3 regions of the Cellulomonas sp. S1-8 genome follow, and region 1 is predicted to be linked to each of the others. Evidence: riboswitches for the same ligand, from Rfam matches in the RefSeq annotation. Region 1 holds a riboswitch; each other region holds the start of a gene.
What was found. A riboswitch is a leader RNA that binds a small molecule or an ion and turns the genes downstream of it on or off. The one in region 1 is predicted to bind thiamine pyrophosphate.
Positions count from the first base shown of each region.

Region 1 (7,225 bases):
GCCGTCGCACGCCCTGCACCTGCAGGCCGAGCGCCGCGTTGTCCAGGACGGTGCGCCACTCGAGCAGCAGGTCGTCCTGCGCCATCCACGCCGCGTGGCCCGTCGTGCCCGTGACGTCGCGGCCGTCGAGCAGCACGGCGCCGCGGTCGGGACGGCGCAGGCCGGCGACGACGCCCAGCAGCGTGCTCTTGCCGCACCCCGACGGCCCGACGACGCACGTGAACGACCCGCGCGGCACCGTCAGGTCGACGCCCGTGAGCACCGCCCGCGGGCCGTCGGCGGCGGGCAGGGCCAGGTGCACGTCGCTGACCTGCAGCACCACGTCAGCCACGACGCACCGCCCGTGGCCGTGCCCACGGCACGACGACACGCTCGAGCCCGGACGTCGCCGCGTACAGCGCGAGCGTCAGGGCAGCGCACACCCCGACGGCGGCGAGCACCAGGTCGGTGCGGAACGCGGCGCGCTGCATCGTCATGTACGTCCCGAGGCCCTGCACCGCACCCGCGTACTCCGCGACGACGGCCCCGACCACGGCGTACGTCACGCCGATCCGCAGGGCGGTGAAGAACCGCGGCATCGCCGCGGGGAGCCGCACGTACCGGAACTCCTGGAACCGGCTCGCGCCCATCGTCCGCAGCAGCGACGACGCCCCGGGACCTGCCGCCCCGAACCCCTCGACCAGCCCCAGCGCCACGGGGAAGAACGTCACCAGGGTCACGACCAGCACCTTGGGCCCGAGGCCGAACCCGAACCACAGCACCAGCAGGGGCGCCACGACCAGCACGGGCACGGTCTGCGACGCGACGAGCAGCGGGACCACGCCGGCACGCAGGCGCGGCACCGCGTCGAGCGTCACGGCCAGCACCCCCGCGACCGCGACGGACACGGCGAACCCCACGAGCGTGACGGTGAGGGTCGCACCCGCGTGCCCGGCGATGACCTCGCGGTGCGTCCACGCCTGCTGCACGACGCGCGCGGGCGACGGCAGCAACCGCGGCGTGACCCCGCCCGTCGCGACGGCGCCCTGCCACACCGCGAGCAACGCGGCGAGGGCGACCAGCACGGGCAGGGCACGACGGGGTCCGGCGGCCCCAGCCGGGCGCAGGCCGGTCTCACCCGCGCCGCTCACCGCTCCCCCGGGCGCGGCGCGTCGTGGTAGGTCGACCAGTCGGGGCGGCGGGTCAGCACGTCGCCGTCGGGACCCGCGAGCAGGCCCCGGTCGTACAGGAAGTCGGCATACCCGGCGAACTGCGCGGGGTCGATCGTCCCGACCGCGCCGTCGGCGTCGCGCAGGTACTCCGCGGCGAGCAGCCGCTGGCTCTCGACGACCATCTCCGGGTCGGCGAACGCGTCCGGGTGCGCGTCGAGCAGGATCTGCGCCGCCTCGTCGGGGTGGTCGGCCGCGAACGCGTACCCGCGGCGCAGCGCGTCGACGAACGCCGCGGCGACCTCGGGCCCGGCGTCGACCCACGAGCGCCGCGCGTCGACGAGCACCGCGTACGCGTCGGGGAAGCCGTGGTCGGTGTACCGGAAGTAGCGCAGCGGGGTGCCGGCGCGCGCGGCCTCGAGGCCCTCCCACGCGACGAACGGGATCGTGAAGTCCGCCTCGCCCGCGTACAGCGCGGCGTACGCGCTCGTCCCGAGCGTCACCGACGTGAAGTCGCCCACGCCGCCGTCGGCCCGGATCACCTCCTGCAGCAGGGGCACCTCCGCGACGCCCCCGAACCCCGCGTAGACGCGACCGTCCAGGTCGCGGGGCCGGGTGATCGTGTCGTCGTCGGCGCGTACCGCGATCGCCGTCGCCCAGTGCTGCAGCGGCGCGAGCACCGCGACGACGTCGGCGCCCGCGGCCTGCGCGACCACGGACGCGTCGTGGAAGCTGATGCCGGCTTCGGCTGCGCCCGCGTCGAGGAGCGCGTCCGGCGACGCGTCCGTGTACGGCAGGACGCGGACGTCGAGGCCCGCGTCGTCGAACCAGCCCTGCGCGAGTGCGACCTCCAGGCCGGTGTGGTTGGTGTTGGGCGTCCAGTCGAGCGCGAACCGGACGACGGGGCGGCCGTCGGCGCCGGTCGCGGGGTCGGCGCACGCCGCGAGCGCGGCGGTGAGGGCGGCGGCCGCGATCAGTGCGGGTGCGGCCCGTCGACGGGACGGGTGGGGGCGGGCGTGGGGCACGAGGTCTCCGGGGGTACGGGCGGACCGGCCGGGGCGCGCGGGCACGCCCGGGGGCCCCGGCGCGTGGGTGGCGGCGGGGACGACGGGTGGGCGTGCGGCGGCGGCCCGCGGACCGCGTGGACGGTCGGCGGGCGGCGGGTCAGGTGGTGAGCGGGCCTCGCCGGGGACGCGGACGGTGCCGGTGGGCGTGCAGAGGCGAACGCATGGGAGACATGCGCGACATCCCTTCGCTAGTGCGACCTAGATCAGGTTCGACGGGTGTGATCTCAGCCGCGGATGCGGCACCCCGTGTCACGACGTCGTCGACGCTACCGCTCCGCCCGCGCCCGTCCGCCCGCTCGTCCGCACTGTGGTCCGACGACGCGACCGAGCGCGGCACACGACTGCCGAGCGCGGGCGATACCTGTGCCGCGCTCGGCAGTCGTGTGCCGCGCTCGGCGACGGAGGGCAGGGGTCAGGGGGTCGGGGACTCTGCGAGTCGTGCGATCGCGGCGAGGCGCTCGTCCCAGCGGGCGCCGACCGCGTCGAGGGTGCGGGCGAGCAGGCCGAGGCGGGCGCCGACGGCCCGGTACCGCACCTCGCGGCCGACGCGCACGGGCTCGACGAGCCCGACCTCGGCCAGCACCGCGAGGTGCTTGGCGATGGCCTGGCGGGTGACGGGCAGCCGGTCCGCGAGCGCGGAGGCGGACGCCTCACCGCGCCCGACCTCGGTGAGCACCTGCCACCGGGTCTCGTCGCCCAGGGCGGCGCACACCGCGACCACCCGTGTCGTGTCGGTCGCCGACGTCACGCCGGCACCCCGCCGTGGACCAGCTCGACGAGCTCGTCGAGCTCGGACGTCCAGCCGCCGCGGTGGTCCTCGAGCTGCCGCAGCCGCTCGTCGCCGAGCTGGTCGAACCCGGTCTCGACGACGGTGAGCAGCGTGCCCGTGCCGTCGGGCAGGAGCGTGAACGTCGCGGTCAGGTCGGTGCCGGCGGTGAGCTCCCCGCCGCAGCCCGGCCACGCGAACGCGAAGCGGCGCGGCGGGTCGTACGCCTCGATGCGCAACGGGACGTCGTCCTGCCCGTCCCACCCGAGGGAGCCGATGCCGCCGACGCGCAGGTCGGGCAGGGAGGCGCGCTGGCCGAACCACTGGGCGACGAGGTCCTCCCGGGTGAGGACCTCGAAGACGCGGGCGGGCGGGGCGTCGACGCGGATGGTGCGGGTGACGGTCGAGGTGGCGTCGTCGATCGTGGCGGCGGTCTGGTGCGTGGTCATGGCGGGCTCCTTGTGTGCAACTGTTCTGTTGCATTAGAGCGTGCCACCGTCCCTGGCGTTGCGCAACCCCCAGGTTGCAACAGAGCGCACCGCCCCCGAAACCCCCGTGCGAGGATCGACGAGTGACACCGAGCGCCTCGATGTCCGCCCCGCCCCCGGCCCGGCGGACGCGCTGATGTCCGCGGTCCTGACCGCCCTGGGCACCATGGGCGCCGTCGTCGCGCTCGGCTGGGTGCTGGGCAGGTGGCGCGTGCTGGGCGAGCGCGCCGCGCCGGTGCTCGCGCGCGTCGTCTTCGCCGTCGCCGCACCCGCGCTGCTGCTGTCCACCGTCGCGCACGCCGACCTGCACCTGCTCGTGTCCCGCACGGCCCTCGTCACGTGGGTGAGCACGGCGCTGGTCGCGGTGCTGGCGGTCGTCGTCCTGCGGTTCGCGTGGCGCCGACCCGCGGCCGACGTCACGGTCGGCACGCTCGTCTCGTCCTACGTCAACGCGGGCAACGTCGGGCTGCCGCTCGCGGTGTACCTGCTCGACGACCCCGTCGCCGTCGTCCCGACCCTCCTGTTCCAGCTCCTGGTGCTGGCCCCGATCGCGTTCACGGTCCTCGACGCCCACGCCACCCCCACCGACCGGACCACCACTCACCGTTCGACCCCCGTGGCGGGGACCCCCGTTCCGGTCGGCGTGGAGGGGGGTGGCGAGCGGGACGCGGGTCACCGTCCCGACGGGGGGTCGGGGAGCCGGGTTCCGGTCGGGTTGCGGGTCGGTGCGGTCGTGCGACGGACGCTCAGCAACCCGATCATCGTCGCGACGCTCACCGGCCTCGTCCTGGCAGCCCTGCCGTGGTCGCTGCCCGAGGTCGTGTACGAGCCGTTCGCCCTGGTGGGTGCCGCGGCGGCGCCGCTCGCGCTCATCACGTTCGGCATGTCGCTCGCGGTCCCCCGGACACCGGGTGGCGCGGCCCCCCGGCGCGACCTGGCTCTGGCCGTCGGCCTGCGCTCCGTCGTGCACCCGGTGCTGACGTGGGGCGTCGGCACCGCGCTCGGCCTGCCCGCGCCCGCCCTGCTCGCCGTCGTCGCGATGGCCGCCCTGCCGACGGCCCAGAACGTGCTGGTCTACGCGATGCAGTACCGCCACGGCGAGGCGCTCGCGCGCGACACCGGCCTGGCGACGACGATCCTGTGCGTCCCGGTGCTGCTGGTGGTCGCGGCGACGCTGGGCTGAGGGGGGCACCGCGTCCCCACCGCCGGCGATCCCCGTCCCTCTCCCCGCCGTCCACGCCCTGGGACGGGTACGTCGCGAGACCGGGCTGAGTCGTCGTCTCGGCTCGGGACGACGACCCAGCCCGGTCTCGCCACGCGCCCGTCCCGCGATGCGGTCAGGCGTCGCGGCGGCGCGGACGGGCGCGGACGTGCATGCGCTCCCCCTGGGGGCCGTAGAGCGCGAGCACCTCGACAAGGCCGTCGGAGACGTTGCCGAGCCAGTGCGGCACGCGGGTGTCGAACTCCGCTGCCTCGCCGCCGACGAGGTCGAGGGTGCGACCCCCGAGGACGAGGCGCAGCGTCCCGCTCAGGACGTAGAGCCACTCGTACCCGTCGTGGACGCGCGGCTCGCCGACCTCGGCGGGTGTGCGCGGGGGGTACACGAGGCGGTAGGCCCGCGGCCCCTCGGTGCGGCGGCTCAGCGGGACGTACGTGACGCCGTGCCGGACGGTCGGGTGGAGCGGGACGCGCGGGTCGTCGCCGGCGGGGACGTCGACGAGCTCGTCGATCGTCACCTCGTGGAAGCGCGCGAGGGGCAGCAGCAGCTCGAGCGTCGGGCGGCGCAGGCCGGACTCGAGGCGCGACAGCGTGCTGACGGAGATGCCGGTGGCGCCGGCCACGTCGGCGAGCGTCGCCTCGCGCTGCTCACGCAGCGCGCGCAGGCGGGGGCCGACCGTGTCGAGCACGGCACCGAGGTCGTCGTCCATGGATCCAGTTTGCCGACATGGCAACGCTACTTGTCAAGACGGCACGGCGCGCGGCACTCTCGGGACATGGCGAACGCACCCCTGACACCCGACCCCGTCGACGTCCTCGTGCTCGGCGGCGGGGCCGCCGGCCTGTCCGCCGCGCTGAGCCTCGGTCGCTCGCGCCGCACCGTGCGCGTCCTCGACGCCGGCGAGCCCCGCAACGCCACGTCCCCGCACGCGCACAACCTGCTGACGCACGACGGCACCCCGCCGGCCGAGCTCCTCGCGGCCGGCCGGGCCGAGGTCGCGCGCTACGGCGTCGAGGTCGCCGCGACCCGCGTCGTCGCCGCACGCGCCGTGGCAGCCGACGACGACGCACCGACCGAGCCCGCGTTCGAGGTCGACACCGCCGACGGCGCGACGCACCGCGCCCGCCGCGTCGTCGTCGCCACGGGCATGCGGGACGTCCTGCCCGACGTGCCCGGACTGGCCGGACGCTGGGGCCGCGACGTCCTGCACTGCCCGTACTGCCACGGCTGGGAGGTGCGCGACCGCACGCTCGCGGTGCTGGCGACCGGGCCGCGCGCGGTGCACATGGCGCTGCTCGTCCGCCAGCTCAGCGCGGACGTCACGCTGCTGCTGAACGACGCGTTCACGCCCGACGCCGAGCAGCAGGCCGACCTCGCGGCGCGCGGCGTCCGCGTCGTCACCGGCCGGGTCTCCCGCGCGCGCACCACGGACGACGCGCTCACGGCCCTGGTCCTCGCCGACGACGAGGTCGTCGCGTGCGACGCCGTGTTCGTCGGCACGCGCGCCCTGCTCGACGACACCCTCGTCGACGGCCTCGGCCTGGCGACCGCCCCGCTCGACTTCGCGGGCGAGGACGTCGGCCGCGCCGTCACCGTCGACGCGACGGGTGCGACGTCCGTGCCCGGCGTGTGGGCTGCGGGCAACGTGACGGGCCCGCAGCACGCCCTCGCGTCGAGCATCGCCGCGGGCTCCCTCGCGGGCGCCCACGTCAACGCGTCCCTCGTCCTCGCCGACCTCGCCTACGCCCGCAGCAGCACCGCCGCCGCCGCCTGATCCTGGGGCTGGATCGACCTCTCGCGAGAGGTCGATCCAGCCCCACCCCCTGGGCGCGAGACGTCGATCCAGCCCCTCATCCACGTCAGGAGAACCCCCGTGCACGACCACCAGCACCGCACCGACCAGATCCCCGACGACACCGAGCTCGACCCCGCCTGGTGGGAGGAGCGCTACCGCGCGCACGACCAGCTCTGGAGCGGGCGGGTCAACGCCTCGCTCGTCGAGCTGGCGTCGCACCTGACCCCCGGGACGGCGCTCGACGCGGGCGCCGGCGAGGGCGGTGACGCCGTGTGGCTCGCGGAGCGCGGTTGGACCGTGACCGCGGTCGACGCCTCCCGGACCGCGCTCGACCGGGGCGCGGCGGAGGCGGCGCGGCGCGGGCTCGCGGCGACGTGGGTGGAGGCGGACCTGCGCACGTGGGACCCGCCCGCGCGGTACGACCTGGTCACGTCGCACTACCTGCACGCCGAGAGCGGGCGCGGCTGGGGCTGGCTCGCGGACGCGGTCGCGCCGGGCGGGACGCTGCTCGTCGTCGGGCACGACCTGTCCGACCTGGACGGCCCGGTGCCGCGGCCGCACCTGGCGCGGCTGGGGTACACCCCGGAGCAGATCGCCGCCGACCTCGACCCTGCGCAGTGGACGTCGATCGACCCGCGCGTCCTGGCACGCACGATCGACCACGAGGGCACGGCGGTCACGGTCCGTGACGCAGTTCTGGTCGCGCACCGCCGCTGACGGGCCCCCAGGGGGCCGACCAAGA
Region 1 is NZ_CP110806.1:3,758,941-3,766,165, forward strand. It holds gene OKX07_RS16935 (ABC transporter ATP-binding protein) at 1-331, opposite strand, end outside; gene OKX07_RS16940 (ABC transporter permease) at 324-1,130, opposite strand; gene OKX07_RS16945 (ABC transporter substrate-binding protein) at 1,127-2,173, opposite strand; TPP riboswitch at 2,379-2,472, opposite strand; gene OKX07_RS16950 (ArsR/SmtB family transcription factor) at 2,628-2,963, opposite strand; gene OKX07_RS16955 (SRPBCC domain-containing protein) at 2,960-3,430, opposite strand; gene OKX07_RS16960 (AEC family transporter) at 3,606-4,652, shown strand; gene OKX07_RS16965 (helix-turn-helix domain-containing protein) at 4,807-5,397, opposite strand; gene OKX07_RS16970 (NAD(P)/FAD-dependent oxidoreductase) at 5,464-6,462, shown strand; gene OKX07_RS16975 (class I SAM-dependent methyltransferase) at 6,562-7,200, shown strand.

Region 2 (7,225 bases), 1.8 Mb from region 1:
GTCCGTGTTCGCGTCTGCCGTCCAGCAGGACCAGCCGACGATCGACGTGCTCAACGCACTGGACCTCGCGGCCACGGCCGTCGGCAACCACGAGTTCGACCAGGGGTACGACGACCTGGTCGACCGCGTGGTCGCCGGCGGGGAGAACGCGCAGTTCCCGCACCTCGGCGCCAACGTGTACCTCGCGGGGACGACGACCCCGGCGCTCGACGAGTACGCGCTGATCGACATGGACGGTGTGACGGTCGGCGTCATCGGTGCGGTCACGGAGGAGACCCCGTCGTTGGTCACGCCCGGCGGCATCGCGGCCCTCGACTTCGGGGACCCGGTCGAGGCCGTGAACCGCGTCGCCGCGGAGCTCACCGACGGTGACGAGGCCAACGGCGAGGCCGACGTGCTCGTGGCCGAGTACCACGAGGGTGCGGGCGCCGGGACGCCCGACGGGGCGACCCTGGAGGAGGAGATCGCCGGCGGCGGCGCCTTCGCCGCGATCGTCACGGAGACCGACGCGGTCGTGGACGCGATCTTCACGGGCCACACGCACAAGCAGTACGCGTGGTTCGGGCCCGTGGGCGACGGCGACGCGACGCGTCCCGTCGTGCAGACCGGCTCGTACGGCGAGCTCATCGGCAAGGTCGTCCTGACCTACGACCCGGCGACCGACGAGGTCACCGCGGCCACGGCCGAGAACGTCGCCCGCACGACCACGCCGGACGCGGAGCTGGTCGCGGCGTACCCGCGGGTGGCCGAGGTCAGCGCGATCGTGGCCGCCGCGCTCGCGTACGCGAACGAGGTCGGCTCGCAGCCGGTCGGGTCCGTGACGGCGGACGTCACCACCGCGTTCAGCGGCGGCTCGTACGTCGACGGCGTGTACGTCGGCTCGGCGCCCGGCACGACGACGGGCCGCGACGACCGCAGCCGCGAGTCGACCCTCGGGTCGCTCGTGGCCGACGCCCTGGTCGACACCCTGTCGGCGCCGGAGCGCGGCGGTGCGCAGATCGGCGTCGTCAACCCCGGCGGCATGCGTGCCGAGCTGATCTACGCGCCCGACGGCACCATCACCTACGCCGAGGCGAACGGCGTCCTGCCGTTCGTCAACAACCTCTGGACGACCACGCTCACCGGCGCCCAGGTGGTCACGATGCTCGAGCAGCAGTGGCAGACCAACGCGGACGGCACGATCCCGAGCCGCCCGTACCTGCAGCTCGGCCTCTCGGACAACGTGGCGTACACGTACGACGTGTCGCGCGCGCTGGGCGACCGGATCACGTCGGTCACGGTCGACGGCGAGCCCATCGACCCCGACGCCCCGTACCGCATCGGCACGTTCTCGTTCCTCGCGCAGGGCGGGGACAACTTCCGGGTCTTCACGGAGGGCACGCAGACGGCCGACTCGGGTCTCATCGACCGTGACGCGTGGATCGCCTACCTGGAGACGAACCCGGGGATCGCCCCGGACTTCGCCGAGCGGGCGGTCGCCGTCCCCGCGCTCACTGATCCCGTCGCAGCGGGCGGGGAGCTGACGTTCACGGTCGGGGGGATCAACCTCACGAGCCTGGGCGCGCCGCTCAACACACAGGTCGAGGTGCGCCTCGGAGACGACGTGCTCGGCACGTTCCCGCTGGTCCAGGGCAACGGTCCGGACGCCTCGGCGCAGGTCACGGTCACCGTGCCGGCGGGCCTGGCGCCCGGTGCGCACACCCTGACGGTCGTCGCGGCGCCGAGCGGGACCACCGCGAGCGTGCCGTTCACGGTCGAGGAGTCCGCGACCGCGTCCACCACGACGCTGACGGCCTCACCGACCACGCAGGTGTTCGGGACGCGCGGCACGCGGGTCCGCCTGTCCGCGACGGTCACGTCGCAGGCGCCCGTCACGGGCTCGGTGCAGTTCGTCGCCGGCCAGGACGTGCTCGGCACGGCGACGCTGCGCGGCGGCCGGGCGGTCCTCACGCTGCCCGCCGACACCCCGGCCGGCACCTACCAGGTCGTCGCGCGCTACGCCGGGACCGACGGGGTCGCGGGGTCGGAGTCGGCGCCGGTCACGGTGACGGTCGCCAAGGCGACCAGCGGGACGACGCTGAGCGTCGTGCAGTCGCCGTTCCCGCGCCTCATCCCGTCGGTGTGGGTCGCGACGGTCGGGCTCGACACGTCACGCCTGCCCCAGGGGCGGGTCGAGCTGCGCGAGGGCAGCCGGGTGGTCGCGCGGGCGAACGTCGTCCTGGGGGTCGCGATCGGCACGGTGCCGCGTGACCTCGGCTCCGGGACGCACCGACTGACGGCGGTGTTCGTGCCCGACGCCCCAGCGGATGTCGCGGGCAGCACGAGCCGGACGGTCACCGTCCGCGGCTGACGCACCACGACGAGGGGCCCGGCCGGAGCGATCCGGCCGGGCCCTACGGCGTTCTGGGCGCGGTGCGGTCGGGCAGCGGCAGTTCCTCACCGCGGTGCTTGTCGGCAAGGCGCAGCCAGTCGGTGACGAAGGTCCCGTCGTCGTCCGTGTCATCTTTCCGGTCGGCCGTGTCCGTGCCTCCGTCAGACGTAGTCGTGGTACGCGGGCAGGTCCAGCACCCCGTTGCCCGACAGCCCGATGACGATCGTCTCGTCGGTCGTGGCCGCACGCGCGTGAGCGATCGCCCCGGCCACCGCGTGCGTCGACTCCGGCGCCGGGATGATGCCCTCGGCGCGCGCGAACGCGATGCCCGCCGCGAACGCCGCGTCCTGGTCCACCGCGATGGCGTCCATGAGCCCCAGCGCGTAGGCGTGCGACACCATCGGCGCCATGCCGTGGTACCGCAGCCCGCCCGCGTGGATCGGCGGCGGGACGAAGTCCTTGCCGAGGGTGTGCATCTTGAGCAGCGGCGTCAGCCCGGCCACGTCGCCGAAGTCGTACCGGTACTCGCCCTGGGTCAGCGACGGGCACGCGGCCGGCTCGCACGCGACGACGCGCGTCGTCGTCCCGTCACGCAGGTTGCGACCCAGGAACGGGAAGCTCAGGCCGGCCAGGTTGGACCCGCCACCCGCGCACCCGAACACCACGTCCGCGGTCTCGCCGATCTCGTCGAGCTGGACGAGCGCCTCCTGCCCGATGACGCTCTGGTGCAGCAGGACGTGGTTGAGCACCGAGCCGAGCGCGTAGTGCGCGTGCGGGTCCTTCGCCGCGGCCTCGACCGCCTCGCTGATGGCCATGCCGAGGGACCCCGTGGTCGTCGGGTCCGCCGCGAGCATGGCGCGGCCGGCGTCCGTGAGGTCCGACGGCGACGGGTGGCACGTCGCCCCGTACGTCTCCATCTGCATGCGCCGGTACGGCTTGGCGTCGTACGACGCGCGCACCTGCCACACCTCGCACCCCAGGCCCAGCAGCGAGCACGCCATCGACAGCGACGCGCCCCACTGCCCGGCCCCGGTCTCCGTCGTCAGGCGCGTGGTGCCCTCGATCGCGTTGTAGTACGCCTGCGCGACCGCCGTGTTCGGCTTGTGCGAGCCCGCGGGGGAGCCGCCCTCGTACTTGTAGTAGATCTTCGCGGGCGTGCCCAGCGCCCGCTCGAGACGTCGGGCCCGCAGCAGCGGCGACGGCCGCCACAGCGCGTAGATCTCCCGGACCGTCTGCGGGATCTCGACCCACCGCTCGGTCGAGACCTCCTGCGCGATGAGGGCCATCGGGAACAGCGGGGCCAGGTCGTCCGGCGTCAGCGGCTCCCGCGTGCCCGGGTGCAGCGCCGGCGGGCACGGCTCGGGCAGGTCGGCCGCGAGGTTGTACCAGTGGGTCGGCACGGCGGACGGCACCAGGGTGCCGACCGGGTCGGTCAGCGGTGCAGGTCGGGTCGTGTCGGGAGGGGTGGTCATCTCGCCTCGCAGGTTCGGGCGCGTGGGCGCGCGGCATCGGTGCCGGACCGCCCGCGAAGGTCCCGCCGTCGGCGACCCGCACCCGGGAGCCTAGCTGTCGTCGCCCGCGGGATCGGGACGCCGTTGGTCCCAGGGCGAGGGCGGGTCGCGGTCGTAGGGTCGCGAGAGCACCGCACCCCTTCGACGTCACGCGACACGCGCCACCCGCAGCTCGTCCAGGAGCACCCATGCCCGCAGGATCGTCCGGCTCCATGCGGACCGCGGTCGTCGGCGGCGCCGTGCTCGCCGTGCTCGCCGTGCTCGCCGGATACGCGTTCGCCTCCGCCGGTCCGACCAGCCTCCACGCCCGGTGGCGGCGTCAGGCCACCCGGGCGCTGCTCGAGGTCGACCCGGCACCGTCGCCCCTCACCGAGAAGGACCTCGTCGGCCTGCCGGGGCCGCTGGCCGCCTACGTGCGCCGATCCGGGGCGATCGGCCGGCCGCGGGTGGTGAGCGTCGACGTGACGTTCCACGGCCGCATCCGCGGCGCACCCGATCAGCCATGGATGTCCTTCACCGGCAGGCAGGTGAACACCTACGGTCCGCGACCCCAGCGCGCCTTCCTCCTGGACGCCACCCGGTCGGGTCTGCCGGTCACCGTCCTGCACCAGTACGCCGACGCGACGGCGACGATGCGCGCGAAGGTCCTCTCACTGGTCCCCGTCCTCGACGCGGCAGGCCCCGAGATGGACCAGGGGGAGACGGTCACGGTGCTCAACGACCTCGTGGTCCTCGCCCCGGGTGCCATCGCCGACGCACCCGTCCGGTGGACGGCCCTCGACGACACCCACGTGCGCGCCGAGTACACCGACGGGGACCGGTGCGTGTGCGCCGTGCTGACGTTCGACGCCGCGCACGACCTCGTCGACTTCACCTCGGAGGACCGGTTCCGCGCGTCCCCGGACGGCAGGTCCTTCACCCGCCAGCGGTGGTCCACCCCGCTGCGCGCGCACCGTGACACGGACGGTCGCCGCGTCCTCGCCTCCGGCGCCGGGCGGTGGCACCCGCCGCACCCCGGGCCGGCCTTCACCTACGTCGAGATCCACGTGGACGACGTCAGGGACAACCCGCGCGGGCTCGCCCCCCGGGCGCGCCCGGACGGCGCGGGCGCGCCCGGACGGCGCGGACGCGCGCGTCCGACGGTCGAGACCGGGTCGCGAGGGTCCCGTCGCCACGGACTAGGGTCGGAGTCGAGACACGGGGTGCCCTGTACCGAGCAGGGCTGAGATCACACCCGTCGAACCTGATCTCGTTCGTACGAGCGAAGGGATGTCCGTCATGACGTCTGCCCTGCCCACCCCGCACGACCTCGCCGCCGCGTGCGGCGCGGCCCTCGACGACCTGCGGGCCCGCACACCGCTGGTGCAGTGCCTGACCAACGAGGTGACCACCAACCTCGTCGCCAACGCCCTGCTCGCCGTGGGCGCCTCGCCCGCGATGGCGAGCGTCCCGGGCGAGGCCGAGGAGCTGGCGGGCGTCGCCGGCGCCGTGCTCGTCAACCTCGGCACCCCGGGCCCCGACCAGCGCGCGTGCGTCGGCTCGACCGTGGCCGCCGCGGCCGGCGCGGGCGTGCCGTGGGTGCTCGACCCCGTCGCCGTGGGCGTGCTGTCGGTCCGCACGCGTCTGGCGGCCCACCTGCTGACCGAGCGGCCCGCAGTGGTGCGGGGCAACGCGAGCGAGGTCCGCGCGCTCGCGGGCTTCGTGTCGGCCGGGCGCGGGGTCGACGCCCGCGACGGCGTCGAGGCGGCTGTCGACGCCGCGGACGCGCTCGCCCGCCTGACGGGCGGCGCGGTGGCGGTGTCCGGACCGGTGGACCTCGTCACCGACGGTGCGACGCGGGTGCGGCTGGCGGTGGGCGACCCGCTGCTCACCGCGATCACGGGCGCCGGGTGCGCGCTCGGCGGGCTGGTCGCGGCGTTCGCGGCGGTCGCCCCGCCGCTGACGGCCGCCGTGGCCGCGTCGACCGCCCTGGGCCGGGCCGCCGAGCGTGCCGCGGTCGGTGCGCGCGGTCCGGCGTCGTTCCAGGTCGGGCTCCTCGACGAGCTGTACCGGCTCACCCCCGACGACCTGGCGGCCCGCGTGGCGTCCGCGCAGCGGGTCGGGGTGCCGGCATGACCGCGCTCCCCGGCGGCGTCTACCTGGTGCTCGACGCCGACGTGTGTGCCACGGCGGGCCACCACCCCGCGCAGGTGGCCGGTGCCGCGGTCCGTGCCGGCGTCGGCACGGTGCAGGTCCGGGCCAAGCGCGCGACGGCCCGTGAGCTCGTCGCCCTCACGGTGACGGTGGCCGACGCCCTGCAGATCGCCGGGCCCGCGGTGCTCGTCGTGGACGACCGTGTGGACGTCGCGCTCGCGGCCCGGGCACGCGGCGCGCGGGTCGACGGGGTGCACGTCGGGCGCCGCGACCTCGAGGTCGAGGACGCCCGTGCCCTGCTCGGCCCGGACGCGGTGGTCGGCTCGTCGGCCGCCGACCCCGCGCACGTGCGCGCCGCCGCCGGCGCCGACTACCTCGGCAGCGGGCCCGTGCGGCTGACCCCGACCAAGCCCGAGGCGGGCCCTGCGATCGGGTTCGACGGCCTGCGTGCCGCCGTCGCGGCGGCCGACGGGCGACCCGTGGTCGCGATCGGCGGCCTGGGGGTCGCCGACGTCGCCGCGCTGCGCGCCGCCGGGGTGCACGCGATGGCGGTCGTGAGCGCGATCTGCGCCGCACCCGATCCGGCTGCGGCAGCAGCGGGCCTCGTCGCCGCGTGGGACCACGCCGACGTCGCGGGCGCGGCCCGGTGAGCGCCGCACCGACCGACCGCGGTGCTCCGCGGACGCACCCGGCAGGCAGCCGGGTCCGGGTGCTGTCGATCGCGGGCACGGACCCCACGGGCGGCGCCGGCATCCACGCCGACCTCAAGTCGTTCGCCGCGCACGGCGCGTACGGCATGGCCGTGGTCACCGCGCTGGTCGCGCAGAACACCCACGGCGTCCGGGCGGTGCACGTGCCGGACGTCGCCTTCCTGCGCGCGCAGCTCGACGCCGTGAGCGACGACGTCGCCGTGGACGCGGTGAAGATCGGGATGCTCGGCACGCGGGCCGTGGCCGACGAGGTCTCGGCGTGGCTGACCCGCGCGCGACCCCCTGTCGTCGTGCTCGACCCCGTCATGGTGGCGACCAGCGGCGACCGGCTGCTGGACGCCGACGCGGAGGACGCCGTGCGCCGGCTGGTCGCGCACGCCGACCTCGTGACGCCCAACCTGCCCGAGCTCGGCGTGCTGCTCGGCGAGCCCACCGCGACCACCTGGGCGGACGCGGTCGGCCAGGCCCGCCGCCTCGCGGTGGCGTCGCAGGTGACGGTG
Region 2 is NZ_CP110806.1:1,969,050-1,976,274, forward strand. It holds gene OKX07_RS08780 (ExeM/NucH family extracellular endonuclease) at 1-2,350, shown strand, start outside; gene OKX07_RS08785 (TrpB-like pyridoxal phosphate-dependent enzyme) at 2,533-3,843, opposite strand; gene OKX07_RS08790 (DUF6544 family protein) at 4,071-5,108, shown strand; TPP riboswitch at 5,071-5,169, shown strand; gene thiM (hydroxyethylthiazole kinase) at 5,161-5,997, shown strand; gene thiE (thiamine phosphate synthase) at 5,994-6,665, shown strand; gene thiD (bifunctional hydroxymethylpyrimidine kinase/phosphomethylpyrimidine kinase) at 6,725-7,225, shown strand, end outside.
Region 2: another riboswitch for thiamine pyrophosphate. It lies ahead of thiM (hydroxyethylthiazole kinase); the one in region 1 lies ahead of OKX07_RS16945 (ABC transporter substrate-binding protein).

Region 3 (7,225 bases), 1.0 Mb from region 1:
GGGGCGCGTCGCCTCGACGTGCGCGCCCACGGGCAGGCCCCGCACGCCGTGCAGGCCCGCCCGGAACAGCAGCGGGGACCGGCTGTCCCCCGCGTCCAGGTCGTGCGACTGGAGCGTCACGCGGTCCTCGCCCGGGTGGACCTTCAGGGCGAACGCGAGCTGGTGGGTGAACTGGAGCCACCCTTCGTCCATCTCGTCGAAGACGCCGTCGAACGACGACAGCCCGTCGTGGCTCGTGCGCGTGACCGTGACGTGCGCGTGCGGCGCGTCGGCGGGCCCGGCGACGACCATCCGGTCGCCGTTGCGCCACACGAGCGTCCGCGTGCCGGCGTCGTCGTCGACCTCCTCGCGCGCCTCGTCGTGGAAGATCTGGCGGATCTCCGCGTCGAGACCCGGGTAGTCCCACCCGAACCACCGGCGCAGCAGGTGCGGGTCGCGCAGGTGGTCCCACACTGCTGCGACGGGGGCGTGGACGTCGACGGAGACGACCTCGCGGCGCTCGAGCGTCATGGTCTTCCACCTCGCTGAGTCGATCGGCGACGGGCGCGGGGGCGTCCGCGACCCGGGTGCCCCCGACGTTAGCCGGGCAGGCCCGCGACCGCAGCGGCGTCCGCGCGCAGCGCGACCTGCTCCCCGGGCGCCGACGTCCAGCCCGCGGGCGCGAGCGCGCTGACGACTCCCACCCCGGGCACGTCGACGACGACCTCGGTGCGCCCGCGCCGCGACCGCAGCAGCCGCACGACCCCGCCCGCCGCAACACCGCTCCCCGGATGCAGCTCCATTCGGGGAGCCACGTTCCGGTCGGCGGGGGTGGGGGTGACGGGGGTGGGGGTGACGGGGGTGGGGGTGGGGGTGACGGGGGTGGGGGCGGGGACGACGACGAACGCGCCCGCTGCCAGCGCGAGGACGCCGCCGGTGGGGAGGAGGGCGACGCCTGCGGAGCGCACGGCCGTGACCAGCGCGTGGACCGCCGGCGCCACGTCGTCGCCCGGCCCGGGGACCGCGACGAACGCCTCGTACCCGAGGAACTGGGCGACGCGCCGCGACAGCGGCCGGGACCACAGCACGGCCGGCGGCGCGACCTGCAGCAGCCGGCCGGCGTCCATGACGGCGATGCGGTCGGCCACGGCGAACGCCTCGTCCTGGTCGTGGGTGACGAACAGCGCGGTCGTGGCGGTCGCGACCAGCACCTCGCGCAGGTCGAGCGCGAGGCGCTCGCGCAGAGCCCGGTCGAGCGCGGACAGCGGCTCGTCGAGCAGCAGCAGGCGGGGGCGGGGGGCCAGGGCGCGCGCGAGGGCGACGCGCTGCCGCTCGCCGCCGGACAGCGTCGCGACGTCGCGGCGCTGCGTGCCCGGCAGGCCGACGAGGTCCAGCAGCTCGGCGACACGCGCGTCCCGTGCCGGCCGGTCGCGACGCTCCGGCCCGGGCAGCCCGTACGCGACGTTGCCCGCGACGTCGCGGTGCGCGAACAGCTGCCCGTCCTGGAAGAGCAGCCCGAACCCGCGGCGGTGCACGGGCACGTCGGCCACCGAGACCCCGTCCCACGCGACGTCGCCCGCGGCCACCGGCTCGAGCCCCGCGACGGCCCGCAGCAGGGACGACTTGCCGCACCCCGACGGCCCGAGCAGCGCGAGCACCTCACCCGTCGGCACGGTGAGGTCCACGCCGTCGACCGCCGCGCCCGACGCACCGGCATAGCGCACGACGACGCCCTCGACCTGCAGACCGTCGCTCACCAGGTACCTCCGATCCCCGGGCGGCGCAGCCGCTCGCACACGGCCACGATGCCCGCTGTCAGCGCCGCGAGCAGCACCGACGCGGCCAGCGCGGTGCCGTAGTTCTCCGCACCCGGCCGCCCGAGCAGCCGGAAGATCACGACGGGCAGCGTCGGGTCCTGCGGGCGCGCCAGGAACGACGTCGCCCCGAACTCCCCGAGCGACGCCGCGAACGCGAACCCCAGCGCGAGGCCGACGGCGCGGACCGCGACCGCGAGGTCGACCGAACGCAGCACCCGGCCGGGTGGTGCGCCGAGCGTCGCGGCGACCTCGCGCTGACGCGGGTCGATCGCGCGCAGCACCGGCAGCACGGTGCGCACGACGAGCGGCACGGCGACGACGGCCTGCGCGACCGCGATCAGCACCGGGCTGGTCCGCAGGTCCACGTCGAGGCCCAGGGGCGCGTCCATGGACACGAGGAAGCCGAAGCCGACCGTCACGGCCGAGACCCCCAGCGGCAGCATGAACAGCGCGTCGAGGCCGGCGACGGCACGTCGACCGGCGGCCCGGCGCGGGCGCCGGGACACCACGAGCGCGACCAGCCCACCGACCACCAGGGCCATCACGGTCGCGTCGACCGCCGTGCGCACGGACGTGCCGGCCGCCTGCCAGGCGCTGACGGCGAGGGTGTCCTGCGGCACCGCGAGCGCGGCGTAGTGGTCGAGCCCCCAGCCCGTCGGCGTGCGCAGCGAGCGGACGACGAGGTTGACCAGCGGCAGCGCGAGCAGGCCCAGCACCGTGACGGCGGTGACCCCCACCGCGACCGCGTCGACGGGCTCGCGCAGTCGCACGGGCCGCGCGCCGCGACCCGGCTCCGCGAGGCTCAGGGCGCGCTCGGTCCGAGCCCGCGCGCGCCCCGTGACGGCCAGCGCCGCGCCGACGACGACGAGCTGCACGACCGACAGCACCGCCGCGGCGCGCAGGTCGAGGAACTGCGTCGTCTGGACCCAGATCTCCGTCTCGACCGTCCCGTACCGACGCCCGCCGAGCACCAGGACGGTGCCGAACGCGGTCGCGCAGAACAGGAACGTCAGCGATGCCGCCGCTGCGATCGCCGGCCCGAGGGCGGGCAGCGTCACGGTCCACAGCACGCGCCACCCCGACGCGCCGAGCGCGCGCGCGGCCTGCTCGGTGCGCTCGTCGAGCCGCTCCCAGAGCCCACCGACGGTCCGCACGACGACGGCGTAGTTGAAGAACACGAGCGCGAGCACGATCGCGGTCAGCGTCCCGTCCAGCCCGAGCCCGCCCAGCGGGCCGCCGTCGACGAGCAGCGAGCGGAACGCGACCCCCACGACGACCGTCGGCAGCACGAACGGCACGGTGACGAACGCCCGCAGCGCGTCGCGACCGGGGAACCGGCAGCGGTACAGCAGGTACGCACCCGGCACGCCGAGCACCACCGCGCCCAGGGTGCCCAGGGTGGCCTGCGCGAGCGTCTGCCCGATCACGCGCCACGTGCGCGGCCGGGACAGCACGTCGGCGAACCCCGTCAGGTCCAGACGCCCGTCGTCGACGAACCCGCGCCCGACGATCTCGACGACCGGCTGGACGAAGAACACGCCGAGGAAGAGGACGGGGACGGCGACGGCCAGCGCCCAGCCCGCCGCCGGCAGCACCCGACCGACACGCGCGCGGGCGGCCCGACCGGCCGCGGGGGGCCGGTCGGTCGCCTGCGCGAGCGTCGTGGTCATGCGGACCGGGTCAGCCGATCACGGTGTCGGACCACGTGGTCAGCCACTCCTCGCGGTGCTCGGCGACGTCCGCCGGTGCGACCTCGAACGGGGAGTCGGCCATCGGCGCCCAGCTCTCCCACTCGGCGGGCAGGTCGACGGCCGAGCTGACGGGGTACATGTACATCGACACGGGGATGTCGGCCTGGACCTCGTCGGACAGCAGGAAGTCGAGCAGCAGGGCGGCGCCCTCGGGGTTTGCGGCGCCGTCCAGCACGCCCGCGTACTCGACCTGGCGGAAGCACGTGTCGAGCAGCGCGGCCGTCGTCGGCGCGTCTGCGCCCTCGGGGACGGTGTACGGCGGCGAGGACGCGTACGACAGCACGACGGGCCGCGGTCCGTCACCCCCGCCGGCCGTGAAGTCGGTGTAGTACGCCTCGCTCCAGCCGTCGGCCACCTGCAGCCCGTTGTCCCGCAGGCCCGCCCAGTAGTCGACCCAGCCGTCCTCGCCGAAGGCCCCGACGGTCGCGAGCAGGAACGCCAGGCCGGGTGACGACGTCACGGGGTCGGGCACGACGAGCAGGTCGCGGTACGCGGGGTCGAGCAGCGACTCGAGCGTCGTCGGCGCCGGGACGCCCTGCGCCGCGAACCACGCGGTGTCGACGTTGAGGCACACGTCGCCGACGTCGACGGCCGTGAGGGCGCCCGCGTCGTCGCCCGGCACGGCGTACCCCGCGGCGTCCTGCACGGCGGGCGCGGTGACGTCGACGGGCACGACGACGCCCTCGTCGAGCGCGCGCGACGCGAACGCGTTGTCGATGCCGAACACCAGGTCGCCCAGCGGGTTGTCCTTGGTCAGGACGAGCTGGTTGACCAGCGCGCCCGCGTCGGCCTGCTGCACGACCTCGACGCTCAGGCCCGACTCGGCCTCGAACCCGTCGAGGAGGCCCTCGGACAGCGCGAACGACTCGTGCGTCACGAGGGTCACGGTGCCGCCGGACCCGTCGCCGGTGCCGGTGGCGGCGGGCTCGGCGCTGCCGACGGCCGAGCAGGCGGTGAGGGCCGCGACCGCGGTGGCGGCGGCCAGGGCGGCACGCGTGCCGCGGGGGGTGGTCATGAGGTGGTGCTCCTCCGTCGTCGGAGGGGTCCCGCGGCCGTCGTCCCGCGCGGGACGAGCCCCACGGCACGACGAGCACGGGAGGAGAGAAAGCCCGACTCCCTACGCCGGTACCAACCGGATCAGGTTCGAGGGTCTGCGGCGGTCCGCACTCTCAGCGTCCTCGTGCCGTCGCCGGCACCTGACGCTCCCCTGTCGTTCGCCGCCGATCCTAACCCCGACCTGTGGGATGACCCGATGCCGGGTAGCGTCCGTGCAGGCGACGACGAGGAGGCACAGGGATGGACGACGACAAGAAGCAGTCGATCGCGGCGAAGGCCGTGGGCATGGGTGTCGCGCTCGCCGCGGCCTGGGCCGTGCAGAAGATCATCGACTCGGTGTGGGAGAAGACCCGGGGCCACAAGCCCCCGGCACCCGACTCCACCTCCGAGGACATCAAGTTCGGCGAGGTCGCCGCGGCCGCCGCGATCACCGGTGCCGCCGTCGCGCTGTCGCGCGTGGCCGCCACCCGTGGTGCGGCGAAGTTCGCCGGCCGGGTGAGCCGCAACCGCCTGGGCTGACGGCCACCCTCCCCCAGGGCGAGCAGGCCCTGGCGGGAGAAGCCTGTGGCGTCTAGCATCGCCCTATGGCGATGACAGAGGCTGAACACGATGTCCCAACGCGGGCGGACGAGCGCGCGCTCGACGCGGCCGCGTGCCTGTTCCACGGCTTCAGCGACCCGTCCCGCCTGACGATCCTGCGCCACCTGGCGCTCGGCGAGCACCGCGTCGTCGACCTCACCGAGCACCTGGGCCTCGCGCAGTCCACGGTCTCGAAGCACCTGGCGTGCCTGCGCGACTGCGGCCTGGTGACGTCGCGACCGCAGGGCCGGGCCTCGGTCTTCTCCCTCACGCACCCCGACGCGCTGCTCGACCTGCTCGCGTCCGCGGAACGGCTGCTGGCGCTCACCGGCGACGCGGTCACGCTGTGCCCGACGTCCGGGACGGCGACGCGGGCGGCGGCGACGCCGTGAGTGCCGGCCACCACCACGGCACCGCCACGCACCGGCACCGGCGGCGCCTGGTCCTGGTGCTGGCGATCACGCTCGGCGTCGTCGGCCTGCAGGTCGTCGGGGGCCTGGTGTCCGGGTCCCTCGCGCTGCTCGCCGACGCCGGGCACATGCTCACCGACGCGACCGGCGTCGCCATCGCGCTCGTCGCCAGCACCCTGGCGACCCGTCCCGCGACCAAGGCCCGGACCTACGGGCTGCAGCGCGCCGAGATCCTCGCCGCCCTGGCCAACGCGCTGCTGCTGGGCGCGCTCGCGGTGTGGGTGATCGTCGAGGCCGTCGGCCGGTGGGACGACCCGCCGGAGGTCGCGACCGGCGTCATGCTCACCGTGGCGGTCGTCGGCGCGGCCGCGAACCTCGTGTGCCTGCTGCTGCTGCGCGACGGGCAGCACGAGAGCCTCAACCTGCGCGGGGCGTACCTGGAGGTGCTCGGCGACCTCGTCGGGTCCGCCGCCGTCGTCGTCGCCGGGATCGTCATCGCGACCACCGGGTACACGCGCGCCGACGTGATCGCGTCCCTCGCCATCGGCCTGTTCATCCTGCCGCGCGCGTGGCACCTGCTGCGCGAGGTCGTCGACGTCCTGCTCGAGGCCACGCCGCGGGGCCTGGACCTCGACGCGGTGCGCGACCACATCCGCGAGGTCCCGGGCGTCGTCGACGTGCACGACCTGCACGCCTGGACCATCACCAGCGGCGTCGCCGCGCTGTCCGTGCACGTCGTCGTCGACGAGGAGTGCATCGACCGGCGTCGCCCGGGCGAGGTCCTCGACGCCCTCGACGGCTGCCTGCGCGCGCACTTCGCGATGGAGCACTGCACGTTCCAGCTCGAACCGGCCGGCCACCGCCCCCACGAGGGCGCCCACCACGACTGACCCGGCACCGCCGAGCGCGGTACACGACTGCCGAACGCGGTACCTGTTTCCCCCGCGCTCGGCCGTCGAGTGCCGCGCTCGCGGGGGTGGGCGCTCGGTCAGTCGTCGTCGGGGTGCGGGCCGCGCGTGCGACCCTCGTCGAGGTCACGCGTCAGCTCGTCGACGACCAGCAGGTCCTGGCGGACCTTGCCGGTGCGGAACCCCGCGCGGCCGACCATGTGCGCCGCGACCGGCGCCGTCAGCATCTGGAACGCCGCGACCAGCAGCAACGCCCACACCGCGCCGCCCTCGCGCAGCCGCAGCGCCAACCCGATGAGCACGAGGATCAGACCCAGCACCTGCGGCTTCGTCCCCGCGTGCATGCGGGCCAGCAGGTCCGGGAAGCGCAGGACGCCGACGCCCGCGGCGAACGCGAAGAACGCGCCGCCCAGCAGGCAGACGACCGACAGCACGTCCGCGACGGTGCCCCACTGCTCCGGTGTCATCGCGTCTCCTCGTCGGCGGGGCCGCCGTGGTGCTCGTCGTCGGGCTCGGCCTCGACGGAGTCCCGCGAGCCGTGGTCGTCGCCGGTCCGCGGCGCGAGCACCGCACCCGTCGCGGGGTCCTGCACGACGACGCCCGCCGCGATCGCCTCGTCCTCCGCGACCCGCCGGCGACGGCGCCGCGACGCCTCCTCCTCCTGCTCGAGGCGGCTGCGCTCCGCCTCCTCGGCGGCGACCTCCTCCCGCGTGCGGACCCGACCC
Region 3 is NZ_CP110806.1:275,353-282,577, reverse strand. It holds gene OKX07_RS01240 (hypothetical protein) at 1-510, opposite strand, end outside; gene OKX07_RS01235 (ABC transporter ATP-binding protein) at 579-1,736, opposite strand; gene OKX07_RS01230 (ABC transporter permease) at 1,733-3,466, opposite strand; gene OKX07_RS01225 (thiamine ABC transporter substrate-binding protein) at 3,477-4,562, opposite strand; TPP riboswitch at 4,645-4,766, opposite strand; gene OKX07_RS01220 (DUF4235 domain-containing protein) at 4,844-5,122, shown strand; gene OKX07_RS01215 (ArsR/SmtB family transcription factor) at 5,188-5,574, shown strand; gene OKX07_RS01210 (cation diffusion facilitator family transporter) at 5,529-6,482, shown strand; gene mnhG (monovalent cation/H(+) antiporter subunit G) at 6,581-6,967, opposite strand; gene OKX07_RS01200 (monovalent cation/H+ antiporter complex subunit F) at 6,964-7,225, opposite strand, start outside.
Region 3: another riboswitch for thiamine pyrophosphate. It lies ahead of OKX07_RS01225 (thiamine ABC transporter substrate-binding protein); the one in region 1 lies ahead of OKX07_RS16945 (ABC transporter substrate-binding protein).